DNA from 2 places in the Streptosporangium sp. NPDC006007 genome. Region 2 is predicted to be linked to the other one. Evidence: riboswitches for the same ligand, from Rfam matches in the RefSeq annotation. Region 2 holds a riboswitch; the other holds the start of a gene.
The links. A riboswitch is a leader RNA that binds a small molecule or an ion and turns the genes downstream of it on or off. The one in region 2 is predicted to bind glycine.

Region 1: it holds a riboswitch for glycine, as region 2 does, so the genes downstream of both, gcvP (aminomethyl-transferring glycine dehydrogenase) here and gcvT (glycine cleavage system aminomethyltransferase GcvT) in region 2, are expected to answer to the same signal.

The regions. Positions count from the first base shown of each region.
Region 1 covers NZ_JBEXUG010000009.1:111,806-118,685, forward strand. The annotation lists gene ABZ194_RS10210 (hypothetical protein) at 1-300, opposite strand, end outside; gene gcvP (aminomethyl-transferring glycine dehydrogenase) at 402-3,257, opposite strand; glycine riboswitch at 3,414-3,505, opposite strand; gene ABZ194_RS10220 (MerR family transcriptional regulator) at 3,521-4,141, opposite strand; gene ABZ194_RS10225 (bifunctional nuclease family protein) at 4,286-4,756, opposite strand; gene ABZ194_RS10230 (MerR family transcriptional regulator) at 4,836-5,471, opposite strand; gene ABZ194_RS10235 (FHA domain-containing protein) at 5,513-6,025, opposite strand; gene ABZ194_RS10240 (mannose-1-phosphate guanyltransferase) at 6,322-6,880, opposite strand, start outside.
Region 2 covers NZ_JBEXUG010000013.1:73,106-79,985, reverse strand. The annotation lists gene ABZ194_RS13170 (DUF6286 domain-containing protein) at 1-283, shown strand, start outside; gene ABZ194_RS13165 (hypothetical protein) at 472-2,184, opposite strand; gene ABZ194_RS13160 (L-serine ammonia-lyase) at 2,415-3,791, opposite strand; gene gcvH (glycine cleavage system protein GcvH) at 3,870-4,259, opposite strand; gene gcvT (glycine cleavage system aminomethyltransferase GcvT) at 4,256-5,344, opposite strand; glycine riboswitch at 5,385-5,469, opposite strand; glycine riboswitch at 5,472-5,570, opposite strand; gene ABZ194_RS13145 (FCD domain-containing protein) at 5,832-6,551, shown strand; gene ABZ194_RS13140 (hypothetical protein) at 6,563-6,880, shown strand, end outside.

The DNA of each region.
Region 1 (6,880 bases), on a different contig from region 2:
CCAGGCGGCGCGGGCCTGGTCGGTCAGGTCCTCCCGCTCGAAACTCCTGGCGAGCAGGCAGGCGGCCTGCGCGGCGAACTCGGGGTGGCCGGTGGCCAGCGCGGTGCGCGCGGCCGTCCGGGCGCCCGCCACGTCTCCGCGCTCCTCCAGCACCACCGCCAGTCCCACCGCCGCCTGGGCCCGGTCCGGCCCCTGGGGGTCGGCGGCCAGTTCCGCGAAGATCACCGCGGCGCCGTCCAGATCACCGCCCTCGGCCAGCTTCCGCGCGGTGTCCAAGGGACGCGTGTCCACCTCTGGCATGCGGGGTCCTTCCGGGGGTCTTCCTGAGTGAGGAAACGCCCCGAGCCTAACGACTCGGGGCGCGGTCCGTCTCCGGCATACGAGGGGATCTCGTGGCCGGATCAGTCCTCGTACGCCTCCAGCGGCGGGCAGGAGCAGACGAGGTTGCGGTCGCCGTACGCCTGGTCGATGCGGCGGACCGGCGACCAGTACTTGCCCTCGCGCACCGACGGCAGCGGATAGGCGGCCTCGGTGCGGGCGTAGGCGTGCTCCCAGCCGTCGGCGACCAGGCAGTCGGCGGTGTGCGGGGCGTTGCGCAGCGGGTTGTCCGTCTTGTCGTACGCTCCGGAGGCGACCTTGTCGATCTCGCCGCGGATGGCGATCATCGCCTGGCAGAACCGGTCGAGCTCGGCCAGGTCCTCGCTCTCGGTCGGCTCGATCATGAGCGTGCCGGCCACCGGGAAGGACATGGTCGGCGCGTGGAAGCCGTAGTCGACGAGGCGCTTGGCCACGTCGTCCACGGTCACGCCGGTCTCCTTGGTGATCTGGCGCAGGTCGACGATGCACTCGTGGGCGACCAGGCCGCCTCGGCCGGTGTACAGGACGGGGTAGTGCGGCGCGAGCCTGGTGGCCAGGTAGTTGGCCGACAGGATGGCCTGCTCGGTGGCCGCCTTGAGACCGTCGGCGCCCATCATCCTGATGTAGGCCCACGAGATGGGCAGGATGCCCGCCGAGCCGTACGGCGCGGCCGAGACCGGCCCGACCGCCGAGTCGCCGCGGAGCGGGTGGCCCGGCAGGTAGTCGGCGAGGTGGGCGCGGACCGCGACCGGGCCGACGCCGGGGCCGCCGCCGCCGTGCGGGATGCAGAAGGTCTTGTGCAGGTTCAGGTGGGACACGTCGGCCCCGAACTCACCCGGCTTGGCCAGGCCGACCAGGGCGTTGAGGTTGGCGCCGTCCACGTAGACCTGGCCACCGGCCTCGTGCACCCGCTCGCAGATCTGGGTGATGGTCTCCTCGTAGACGCCGTGCGTCGACGGGTAGGTGACCATGATCGCGGCGAGCCGGTCGCGGTGCTTGTCGATCTTGGCGTTGAGGTCGTCGAGGTCCACGTTGCCGTTGTCGTCGCAGGCCACCACCGCGACGCGCATGCCCGCCATGACCGCGCTGGCGGCGTTGGTGCCGTGCGCCGAGGACGGGATCAGGCAGAGGTCGCGGCCGGACTCGCCGCGCGCCCGGTGGTAGGCGCGGATCGCCAGGAGGCCGGCGAACTCGCCCTGGGAGCCGGCGTTGGGCTGGATGGACACGGCGTCGTAACCGGTGACCTCGGCCAGCCAGCTCTCCAGCTCCCTGATCAGCTCCAGGTAGCCGACGGCCTGGTCCTCGGGGGCGTAGGGGTGCAGCCCGGCGAACTCCGGCCAGGTGATCGGCTCCATCTCGGTGGTCGCGTTGAGCTTCATGGTGCAGGAGCCCAGCGGGATCATGGACCGGTCGAGCGCGATGTCCTTGTCCTGGAGCCTGCGCAGGTAGCGCAGCATGGCGGTCTCGGACCGGTGGCTGTGGAACACCGGGTGGGTGAGATAGTCGCCGGTCCGGGCCAGGTCGCCGGGCAGCGCGTCGTGCGCGGCGGCGTCCAGGTCGGTCAGCACGGCGCCTGCGACGTCGAAGGCGGCCAGGACCTGTTCCAGGTGGATGAACTCGGTCCGCTCGTCACAGGTGACGCCCACGTGGTCGGCGTCCACCAGGCGCAGGTTGACCCCGTTGTCGCGGGCCGTGGCGACGATCCGGGCCGCGCGGCCGGGCACTCGGGCGAGCACGGTGTCGAAGAACTCGTCGTGCACGACCTCGACACCGCCCTGGCGCAGGCCCGCGGCGAGCACGACGGCGTGCCGGTGGACCCGCCGGGCGATCCGGCGCAGGCCCTCGGGGCCGTGGTAGACGGCGTACATGCCCGCGATCACCGCGAGCAGCACCTGCGCGGTGCAGATGTTGCTGGTCGCCTTCTCCCTGCGGATGTGCTGCTCGCGGGTCTGCAGCGCGAGCCGGTAGGCGGGGCGCCCGTCGGCGTCCTGGGAGACGCCCACCAGGCGGCCGGGCATCTGCCTCTGGAGGCCGTCGCGGACCGCCATGTAGGCGGCGTGCGGACCACCGAAGCCCATCGGGACGCCGAAGCGCTGTGAGGAGCCGATCGCGATGTCGGCGCCCAGCTCACCGGGGGCGGCCAGCAGGGTGAGGGCCAGCAGGTCTGCGGCGGCGACCACCTGGGCGCCGCGGGCGTGGGCGGCGTCGGCCACGGCGCGGAAGTCCCTGATCCGGCCGCCCGCGCCCGGATACTGCACGAGCACGCCGAAGCACTCGGGGAGCCCGGCGCCGAAGTCGCTCTCCACCAGCTCGATGCCGAGCGGCTCGGACCTGGTGCGCAGCACCGCCTTGGTCTGCGGCAGCGTGTCGGCGTCCACCACGAACACGTTCGAGGCCGAACGGCCGGCCCGGCGGGCCAGGGTCATCGCCTCGGCGGCCGCGGTGGCCTCGTCCAGCAGGGAGGCGCCGGCGACGTCGAGGGCGGTCAGGTCGGAGACGACCGTCTGGAAGTTGATCAGGGCTTCCAGGCGGCCCTGGGAGATCTCCGGCTGGTAGGGCGTGTACGCGGTGTACCAGCCCGGGTTCTCCAGGAGGTTGCGGCGGATGACGGCCGGGGTGATCGTGTCGTGGTAGCCAAGGCCGATCATCGAGGTGAGCAGGGTGTTACGCCCCGCCAGGGCGCGCAGTTCGGCGATGGCCTCGGTCTCACAGGCCGCCGGGGGCAGCCTCAGCCGCTCCTCGGCCCGGATCACCTCCGGCACGGTCGCCGCGACGAGGTCGGCGGTGGAGGCGAATCCCACCGCTTCCAGCATGCGGGTCCGGTCGGCGTCCGCGGGCCCGATGTGCCGGGTGGCGAACGGCGGAGAGATGAGCTCTCCGAGCGGTGAAAGGTCGGTCATGAAAAGCCTCCCGAGGCGGTGGAGACCGGCGCTGGGCGCGGGCGTATGCCGGATCTCCCCCTCTGTCACCTCGACCTGAGAGCTTCGCCTCCCGAAAGGGGGGCTTTCACCGTCGGTGAGACGCGCCTGGCGGGCGCACCTGCTTTCCAGAGTCGCCTCGTCCATGCGGTACCGGGTGCCTGAGAGATTCCGGGGAGGTTGCTCCTTCGGCGCCCCGATCAAGTCGGGGTCTCTCCCGCACAGGGTCAGCAGCTGGACTAACTTTACCCCGTGCGGCGAACTCGCCGACGACGGGCCAGCTCATCCGCGTGGTGCTCGCCTAAAGGGCCCTGGCCTGACTCCGCCCGCTCGCCGGGAAGATCCGCGAGGGAGCCCTCCACCTCCTGCCAGACCCGGCCGAGCGCGATGCCGAACACTCCCTGACCGCCCTGGAGCAGGTCGATGACCTCGTCGGGCGACGTGCACTCGTAGACGCTCACCCCGTCGCTCATCAGGGTGATCTGGGCGAGGTCGTTGACGCCGCGGTCGCGCAGGTGCTGCACGGCGATGCGGATCTGCTGCAGGGACACGCCGGTGTCGAGCAGCCGCTTGACGACCTTGAGCACCAGGATGTCGCGGAAGCCGTACAGCCGCTGGGAGCCCGAGCCGTGCGCGGCCCGCACCGTGGGCTCGACCAGGCCGGTGCGCGCCCAGTAGTCCAGTTGCCGATAGGTGATGTCGGCCGCGGCGCAGGCGGTGGGGCCGCGGTATCCGATGTCGGCGGGCGGTTTCACCGGCTGCCCGTCGAACAGCAGACCCTCTTCACCCGCGCGCTGGCGTGCCGACTGGCGCCGTTCCGGGTCATCCTGGTCGGCGTTTCTACCCTCGCCGCTGCTGACCGCCACGCGGACCTCCGGCTTTCTCTCATCCCACGGCCTGATCTGGGGGTTTGTGCACGACCGCGGGTTTCACTTGCACCGTAGGACTGGGGCCAAGATCAGTCAACGACCCTACCCGGCGCGTCGTGAAGCGTAAATGCACCGAAATACCTACCCCGCGCGGCCGAAGTCCTCGGGCGTGATCGTGTCAAGGAACTCCCTGAACTTCTCCACCTCGTCCTCCTGGTCGTCGGGAAGGATCACCCCTGCCTCCCTGACCACATCCTCGCTGGCGAAGATGCGGGCACCTGTGCGGAGTGCCAGGGCTATGGAGTCGGACGGACGGGCGCTCACCTCGACCCCGTTGGAGAACACGAGGTCGGCGAAGAAGATCCCGTCCCGGAGCGCGACGATGTTCACCGTGCTCAGCCGTACACCGAGCGCGTCGAGCACGTCACGGAACAGGTCATGGGTGAGCGGCCGGGGCGGCGGCTCGTCTGCCTGGGCCATGGCGATCGCCGTCGCCTCCGCCATGCCGATCCAGATCGGCAGGTAGCGCTCCCCATGTGCTTCCTTCAGCAGGACAATAGGCTGGTTAGAGGGCATTTCAACCCGAACGCCCACGACCTCCATCTGCAACACGGGCTGCTCCGTCTTCGCTGGATTACGACCGGTTCGTTCAACGTAACACTCGTAGGGGTACGAGTGGCTGGTCAGGTTCTCACCGGCCCAGAACCCCACGCACGCCGGAACGCAGCAGGGAGGCGTGTAATTCCAGCAGGAGGCCGGAAATCTCCCTGGCCGTCTCATCGGCCCGATCGATGGCGCCGGGTCCCCTGCGGCGCAGCAGCGGCGCGACCGCCTGCTCCACGAGCCCGGCCTCGCGCTCGGCCGCGGCCTTGACCGCCCGCAGATGACGCGCGCGCAGCCCGAAGGCGGCCAGGGCCCCGACACTGCGGGCCACGGCCAAGGCCTCGGCGTCGTAGTAGCGGGCCACGGCCGCCAGCAGGCCGAAGTCCTCAAGCTCGGCGAGGGTCTCCTCGTCGAGCTCGGCGGCGGCCAGCAGCTCCTCGCGGGTGAGGCGGACCTCGGTGGTCACGTCGCCGGGGACGGCACGCGGGCGGGCGACCGGGCGCTCGTCACGGTCGGCGGCCTCAAGCCGGTCCTTGATCACGCGGAGCGGCAGGTAGCGGTCACGCTGCTCACCGAGGATGTAGCGGAGCCGCTCGACGTCGGCGTAGCTGAACTTCCGGTAGCCGGAGGGACTGCGCTCCGGCTCGATCAACCCCTCGCCCTCCAGGAAACGGATCTTGGAGATGCTCACGTCGGGGAACTCACCCTGCAGGAGGGCCAACACTTCCCCGATGCTCATGTGCGAACGAGCCGCCTGGGAGCTCATCATCCTCCAGCGGCGCCACGGGTGAGGAAGACCAGCCGGAACTTGCCGATCTGCACCTCGTCGCCGCCGTACAGCGGAACCTCCTCGATCCGCTCGCGGTTGACGTAGGTGCCGTTCAGGCTGCCGACGTCACGGACGGTGAACACGCCGCCACCACGCCGGTAGAACTCCACGTGCCGGCGCGAGACGGTGATGTCGTCGAGGAAGATGTCACTCTCGGGGTGACGGCCCACCGTGGTGAGGTCGCTGTCGAGCAGGAAGCGGCTGCCCGCGTTGGGACCGCGCATGGCGACCAGCAGGGCGGTGCCCGGCGGCAACTGCTCGACCGCCTGCCTCTCGGCGAGAAGCGTCTCTCCGGTCTCCGCCTCGTAGGCCTCGATCCCGGAGAGGGAGATCGTGGAAGTGCTGTCTCCGGGGGTCTCGGTCCTGGTCAGCGGCGACCCGCACCGTGAACAGAAACGGGCATCCTCAGGATTGGCATGACCGCACTGCGTGCAGTAGACGCTGGGCATCGATCGGCTCGGCCTCCTACCGCGAAGACGCGGCAACGGTACTCAGTGATGCGCGCCTCGCTATCATCGCTTCTCACGTATTTGCTCAGACTGCGAATGCCGCAACATACACCGATGAGACGCAAAGATCAAGGTAGACGCTCGACCGCGGGTTCGGTCGGTGACAAAGTTACCGCCGGTCGGCGTCCCGGGTCCATGCCGCCGCGCTGGGTTTTCGCACTCGGCCCGCCGGAGAGGGACCGGATCCGCCCGCCGGGACTCCCGCGGGCCCCGGATGCACCCGCCGGGACGGCCCGTCAGCTGGCCGCGGCCTCCTCCACGATCCGGGCCCAGTGCTCCAGCAGGCTCTGCGCGGAGTCGGCGTCGCCCCCCTCGGCCCACAGGTGGGTGACCGCCTCGGCCGGGTCGGGCAGCACCAGCGCCCAGCTCCCGTCCTCGGCGACGACCCGCACCCCGTCGGTGGTGTCTATCCGGTAGCGCTCGGCGGCCTCGACGACCGAGCGCATCACCGCCCCCTTGGCGGCCCAGGGGGTCGGGACTGTACGGCGCAGCAGCCTGGCCTCCGGGATCCTGGCGTCGATCTGGCTGAGCGAGAGCCGGGTCCTGGCGACCAGGCCGAGCAGGCGCAGGAAAACCGCCATGCCGTCCACCCTGGGACCGAACTCCGGCACGACGAAGCCGCCGCGGCCGTCGGCGGCGAAGATCATGCCCTGCTCCCCGGCGGCGGCGGTCAGCGCGTCGGTCGCGGTGGAGGTCCACTCGACCCGCACCCCGTGGAACCGGGAGACCTGCTCGGCCACCCGGGTGGTGGTGACCGGCAGCGCCACCCGGCCACCGCGCCGCTCGGCCGCGACC
Region 2 (6,880 bases):
CCGGCTGGTGCCGCTGGAGTCCTCGGACTCCCGCATGGTGATCGGCCTGACCCGGGCGGGACTCCGCCGTACGCTGCGGGCGGCGGCCGAGTCGGTGGACGAGGTGGGCAGGGCGCGGGTGCGCCTTGGGTCGCGCGACATCGAGGTCACCGTGTTCACCGGCGCGGACCGTACCGGTCACCTGCTGCGCCAGGTGGGCACGGTGGTGGGGGACCGGCTGGCGATTCTGGGCGCGATGTGCGGGGGCGAGGTCGTGGTACGGCTGCGCAGGAGGGGAGTCTGATGAGGGCGTACCTGGGCAATCGGATCGGCCTGGCCGTCTCCGGGGCGGTTCTGACCGGGGCCGGGCTCTACGCCTGGATTCGGAGCCAGGGAAAGATCGGTTCCCAGGCGGCCGGCGACCGGATTCTGAGCCGGGAGCTCCCCGGCTATCTGTCCGGGCATCCGTGGCTGGGCTGGTCGGCCGCGCTGCTACAGGTAGTACTGGCTCTCCTGGCGATCAGGTGGCTGGTGCGTGCTCTGGGCTGGGGGCGGTGGGGAAGCCGGAGCGGGTCCGGCACCGCGATGCTTGGCGTCGCGCTTAAAGAAGTCGAAGGACTGAGTCGCATCCATGTCAGGACGGTACGGGGTGATCGGCTGCGGATCGCGGTGAGCTGTGAGCCCACGGCCGACGTCGGAAAACTCGTCACCCGGCTGAACAAGGACGTCGTCACGAAGGTCCGCAAAACTGTCGGGGATGAGGATCTCGGGGCCTCCGTCCGTCTCCACGTCCGGCGGCGCTGACGGCGGCTCCCGCCGCGTCCCGAAGGCCAGTCCGGCGGCCAGGCAGAGGAAGGGGACGGCGGGCACCACGTAGCGGTGGTCGAAGGCCGCGATGAAGGGTGGAAGGACCAGCAGCACGGTCCCCACCGCCCAGGGCAGCAGTACGGCGCCGCCCAGCCGCCGCCAGTGGAGCAGGACGCCGACCAGGCCGACCAGCAGGATCATCGCGAGGTACGGGCCGCGCAGGGAGCCGTACCGCTGGTAGGCGCGCAGCCATCCGGCGTAGGGCTCGGTGAGGCGGGTGTCGCCGGATACGCCCTGGTAGGCCGTGGTCAGCTCTCCGGCGGTCCTGCCCTGGGAGGCGATCCCGGCGGGGAGGGGCCTGGCGACGTCGGGGAAGACGTAGGCGCTCTGCGGGCCCGGGGTGGGGTAGACCCGGCGGTCCCAGTCGAAGATGTGGCCCACGTCCGCCAGGCCCGCGCGCAGGAAGTCGAGCGGCTGGGCCCTGATGGCCTGGATCGCGAAGTCGCCGGCGAGCCTGTCGCGCTCGGCCCAGGTGCCCTTGACCTTGTTCAGCGGTGAGGCGCCGTCCCAGATGTAGGCCGGAGGGGCCTTGCGCTCGCCCACCGGGTCGGTGGGGCAGAGCGCGGCCTCGGGACCTGAGGGCCTGATCCGCTCGCAGTCGGCGAAGGTGAGCGTGCGCGCCCACAGGAAGGCGTTGCCGCGGGTCAGCCCGTAGTCGCCGTAGGTGGACGCGAACCAGGCCGCGTAGCCGCCCAGCCCGATCGCGCAGGTCAGCGCCGCGGCGGTGAACGCCCGCCATCCGGCGCGCCGGATCACCATGCAGACCAGTACCACGGCGATCAGCGGCAGCCCGATCGTCCGGGTGACGGTCGCCGCGGCGAGCAGGAGTCCGGCGAGCAGCGCGATCCACACCGGTGGGCGGCGCCGCCACATCACCAGCGTGACCGCCGCCATCACGAGGAACTCCAGCAGCAGGTCGGCCATGACGAGGTGTTCGAGCTGGACCTGGTGGACCTCCAGCAGCACCGGGAGCGTGGCGAGCGTCGCCCCCCAGCCCGGCAGCCCGCCGAGGCGGCGCAGCAGGAGGTAGACGCAGCAGGCGGCGGTCAGCCCGAGCAGGTGCTGGATCACCACGACGGCCTGGACGCTGGAGAGCGGTTTCAGCATCCACAGGAACAGCGGGTAGCCCGACGGGCGGGACTCCAGCGGACGCGGGTCCAGCCCGGCGTTGAGGTAGACGAAGGAGTCGGCCCAGAACCACAGGGCCGGCCGGTAGCCCAGCACGGCCACGGCCCTGAGCCCGGCGCCGGCCAGCAGGGCGATCATGAAGAGCCAGTGGGAGCGGAGGAAGGGGCTCTCCGGACGTGTTTCCTCCGGTGACAGAACCTCCGTTGACACCAGAACCTCCGAGTCTCCGCGATGGGGGCACCCAGCATAGGGCGGGCCACCGGCCTATGTGGAGGAAGGCGAAGTTTGCGCCCATTGACTCATTTGTCAGATAAATGGGTGAGTCGTTCCCCTGTCGGCCCGAACCCCGCCCGCCCTCATCGGGAAAGGACTCCCGAACGTCCCGCTCCCGTGTCACCCCGGCCAGGTGGGCCGTCGCGCGACGCGCGGGAGCGGAGCGGTCAGCACTCGATGACGTTCACGGCCAGGCCGCCGCGGCTCGTCTCCTTGTACTTGTCCAGCATGTCGCGGCCGGTGTCGCGCATCGTCTTGATCGCTTTGTCCAGGGAGACGAAGTGGCGGCCGTCGCCGCGCAGCGCGATCCGGGCCGCGGCGATGGCCTTGATCGAGGCCACCGCGTTGCGTTCGATGCACGGGATCTGCACCAGGCCGCCGATCGGGTCGCAGGTCAGGCCCAGGTTGTGCTCGATGCCGATCTCGGCGGCGTTCTCCACCTGCTCCGGGGTGCCGCCCAGCACCTCGGTGAGCCCGGCGGCGGCCATCGAGCAGGCCGATCCGACCTCGCCCTGGCAGCCGACCTCGGCGCCGGAGATGGAGGCGTTCTCCTTGAACAGCACGCCGATCGCCCCGGCGGTGAGCAGGAAGCGCACCACGCCGTCGTCACTGGCCTGGGGGACGAAGCGGTCGTAGTAGGTGAGCACGGCCGGGACGATGCCGGCGGCGCCGTTGGTGGGGGCGGTGACGATCCGGCCCCCGGCCGCGTTCTCCTCGTTCACCGCGAGGGCGAACAGCGAGACCCAGTCCATCGCGTGGAGCGGGTCCTTCTCCGGGGACTCGCCCTGCAGTCTCCGGTGGAGCTGGTTGGCCCGGCGCCTGACCTTCAGCCCGCCGGGCAGCACGCCCTCCTTGGAGACACCGCGCCGGACGCAGTCGGTCATGACGCGCCACAGGTGGAGCAGCTGGTCGCGGATCTCCTGCTCCGAGCGGCCGAAGGCCCTCTCGTTCTCCAGCATCAGCCCGGAGATCGACAGGCCGGTCTCGGCACAGTGGGCGAGCAACTCGGCGGCGGTGGTGAAGGGGTGCGGCAGGGCGGTGTCGTCCGGCTTGATCCGGTCGGCGCCGGTGGCGTTCTCGTCCACGACGAAGCCGCCGCCCACCGAGTAGTAGATCTTCTCCCTGATGAGGTCGCCCGCCTCTGAGAAGGCGCTGAAGCGCATGCCGTTGGGGTGGTGCGGCAGCGAGATCTTGCGTTCGAAGACGAGGTGCTCGCCGACCACGAAGGGGATCTCGTGGGAGCCGTACAGGGAGATCGTCCCGGAGGCGCGTATGGCGGCCAGCCGCTCTTCCACGGTGTCGACGTCGATGAGCTCGGGTTTCTCGCCGGAGAGGCCGAACAGGACGGCCTTGTCGCTGCCGTGACCCTTGCCCGTCAGGCCGAGGGAACCGTACAGGATCACCTCGACCCTGGCGGTCTTGTCCAGCAGCCCGGTCTCGTCGAGGCCGCGGGCGAACCTGTGGGCGGCGGCCATCGGCCCACCGGTGTGCGAGCTGGACGGGCCGATCCCGATCTTGAAGAGGTCGAAGACGCTGATCGCCATTGCTCTGTCCTTGCCTTCACATCGCCGTGATCATGCGCGCCGGTCGGCGCGCATGATCACGGCACAAAAGGAGAAATTTTAGGATTCGCCCGAAGTGAGTGCGGCGTACTCCTCGGAGGACAGCAGGTCCTCCGTGTCGCCCTCGATCCGGACGCGGAACAGCCAGCCCTCGCCGTACGAGTCGCTGTTGACCAACGACGGGTCGTCCACGACCGCCTGGTTGACCTCGATGATCTCACCGGTCACCGGGGCGAAGATGTCGCTCACCGACTTGGTCGACTCGACCTCGCCGACGGCGTCGCCGGTGGTGACCGCCGACCCCACCTCGGGCACCTGCACGTAGACCACGTCACCCAGCGCCTCGGCGGCGTAGGCGGTGATGCCCACGGTCAGGGTCAGGCCGTCGTCGATGCCCGAGATCCACTCGTGTTCCTTGGTGTAGTGCAGGTCCTCGGGGATGTTGCTCACTTTTTCCTCCTGTAGAAAGGCAGTTCAACGACCTCGACCGGTTCGCGGCTACCCCGGATGTCCACGGCCAGGCCGGTGGACAGACCGGTGTCCACGTAGGCCATGGCGATGGGCCTGCCCAGTGACTGGGAAGGCGCCCCGCTGGTGACCTCCCCGACGACGGTGCCGTCGCCGGAGACCACCTGGTACCCGTGGCGGGGCACCCGGCGGCCGGTCGCGACCAGTCCGACCCGACGACGGGCCGGCGGGACGTCCTTGAGCGGCTCCAGGGCGGCCCGGCCGACGAAGTCGCCCGGCTTGTCAAACCTCACCACACGGCCGAGCCCCGCGTCGAACGGAGTGAGCTCCGCCGACAGCTCGTTTCCGTACAGCGGCATGCCCGCCTCCAGGCGGAGGGTGTCACGTGCGGAGAGCCCGGCGGGGAGCAGGCCGTACGGCTCGCCCGCCTTGGTGAGCGCGGTCCAGAGCGGCTCGGTGTCGCCGGCCGCGACGAACAGCTCGAAGCCGTCCTCGCCGGTGTATCCGGTGCGGGCGATGAGCGCCTCGCGCCCGGCCACGGTCGCGGGCAGGCCGGCGTAGTACTTGAGGCCGTTCAGGTCGGCGTCGGTGAGCTCGCTCAGGATCTCCAGGGAGCGGGGGCCCTGGACCGCGATCAGCCCGTACCGCTCGGAGCGGTCGTCCACCACGGCCTCGAAGCCCTGGGCGCGCTCGGTGAGCTCGGCGGCCACCCGGGGATAGTTGGAGGCGTTGGCGACGACCATGAACTCCTCGCCGGTCAGACGGTAGACGATCAGGTCGTCCAGCACGTGGCCCCGGCGATCGACGATCATCGTGTAGCGGGCGCGGCCCGGTTCGAGGGCGGAGATGTAGCCGACGAGCGCGTAGTCCAGGGCCTCGGCGGCCTGCGGGCCGGTCACGAAGATCTCGCCCATGTGGGACAGGTCGAACAGGCCCGCCGCCTGGCGGACCGCGTTGTGCTCGGCGGCCTCACTGCCGTAGCGGAGCGGCATCAGCCAGCCCGCGAAATCGGTCAGCGTCGCGCCGAGGGCCTCGTGGACGCCGCGTAGCGGCGTGGGTCGGGACATGTTCGCACCTCAGGCAGGGGTCAGATGAGAGCATCCTCCCCCTCTGTCGTGGATGCCTGAGAGCTTCGCCCGTTTTTTGCCGGACTTTCACCTTCGGCGAGGCCGTACGGCCTGCTTTCCAGAGGCACCTACCCGCACGGTCCTTTGCCTTGAGAGGTTCGCGGGGAGGGCTTGCTCCTTCAGGGGTCCTGGCCTGGATGTCAGGACGCTCTCCCGCGCGGGGTTCATCGGTGTCGTGGCCAGCCTAACCGTCCGCACCGGCCGAGCGAAATCCCCGTACTGTCACGGTTCCTCCCTGATTGTCATCTATCCCTGGTGTATGAGGGATCCATTCGGTCATCCGGTCATCCGGCCCCGGATGCCGGGGGCCGCCCCCGCGCGAAGGCCGGAGCCGGCGCCCCCGCGGCTCTCCTCGTCGAACCGCCATTGGGCTAAGATCAGACCATTGGAGTGTGCGGCGGGCGTCGGTCAAGGGGGTGGGGGCGGCGTGGACGAGTGGGCGCCCCTGGCCGCCGTGTTACGGCCCGTCCGGGCGGGCAACGCCTTCGAGGAGACGGTGGAGCGCCTGCTCCAGGCGATCAAGCTGGAGGTGGTGACCGAGAAGCTGCCGCCGGAGCGGGAGCTCGCCGCGCACCTCGGCATCAGCCGGGTCACCCTGCGCGAGGCCATCCGGGCGCTGCAACAGGCCGGCTACCTCGACGTACGGCGGGGCAGGTACGGCGGCGCCTTCGTCACCTACACCCCGCCGCGCCCTGGCCAGGGCGACCTGCGCAGGGCCGTGGTGGACATGGGCACCGACGACCTGGCCGACGCGCTCACCTTCCAGATGGCCGTGGAGCTCGGCGCGGCCCAGACGCTGGCCGGCACGGAGCTCGACCGGCCGCGCCGCGACGAGCTGCGGAGGCGGCTGAGGGAGGTCAACTCCGCGGGGCCGGGAGACTACCGCCGTCTCGACACCGCCTTCCACCTGGCCATCGCCGAGCTGACCGGCTCCCCGCTGCTCACCGCGGCCTGCGCCGACGCCTGGCTCAGGGTCGCCGGCCTGCTCAACGCCATCCCGCTGCTCCAGCACAACATCCGGCACGCCGCCGTCCAGCACGAGGAGATCGTGACGGCGATCTTGGCCGGAGACTCCGGCGCCGCGAGCCGTGCGGTGGCCGGGCATCTTGAGGGCACCGCGACCCTACTGCGAGGGTTCCTCGCATAGCCTGATGGGCCGTGGGGGATTTGTTCCGGCAAAGAATATTGGACACAGGGCGGCTGCCGCTGTTCTGTTTCTTTGTCGCGTTGATCGGCGCCTTCGTGTTCACCCGGATCAACGTCCGGCTCATCCGCGCCAAGCTCGGCTGGTTCCGCAACGTCAACATCGGTGAGATGCACATCCACCACGTGGTGTTCGGCGTGGTGCTGACCATGCTGGGCGGGGTGTCGGGGCTGATCGTGTCGGGCATCTCCCAGAGCTGGTACGCCGTCACCGCGGCGGTCTTCGGCATCGGCGCGGCCCTGGTCCTGGACGAGTTCGCGCTGATCCTGCAC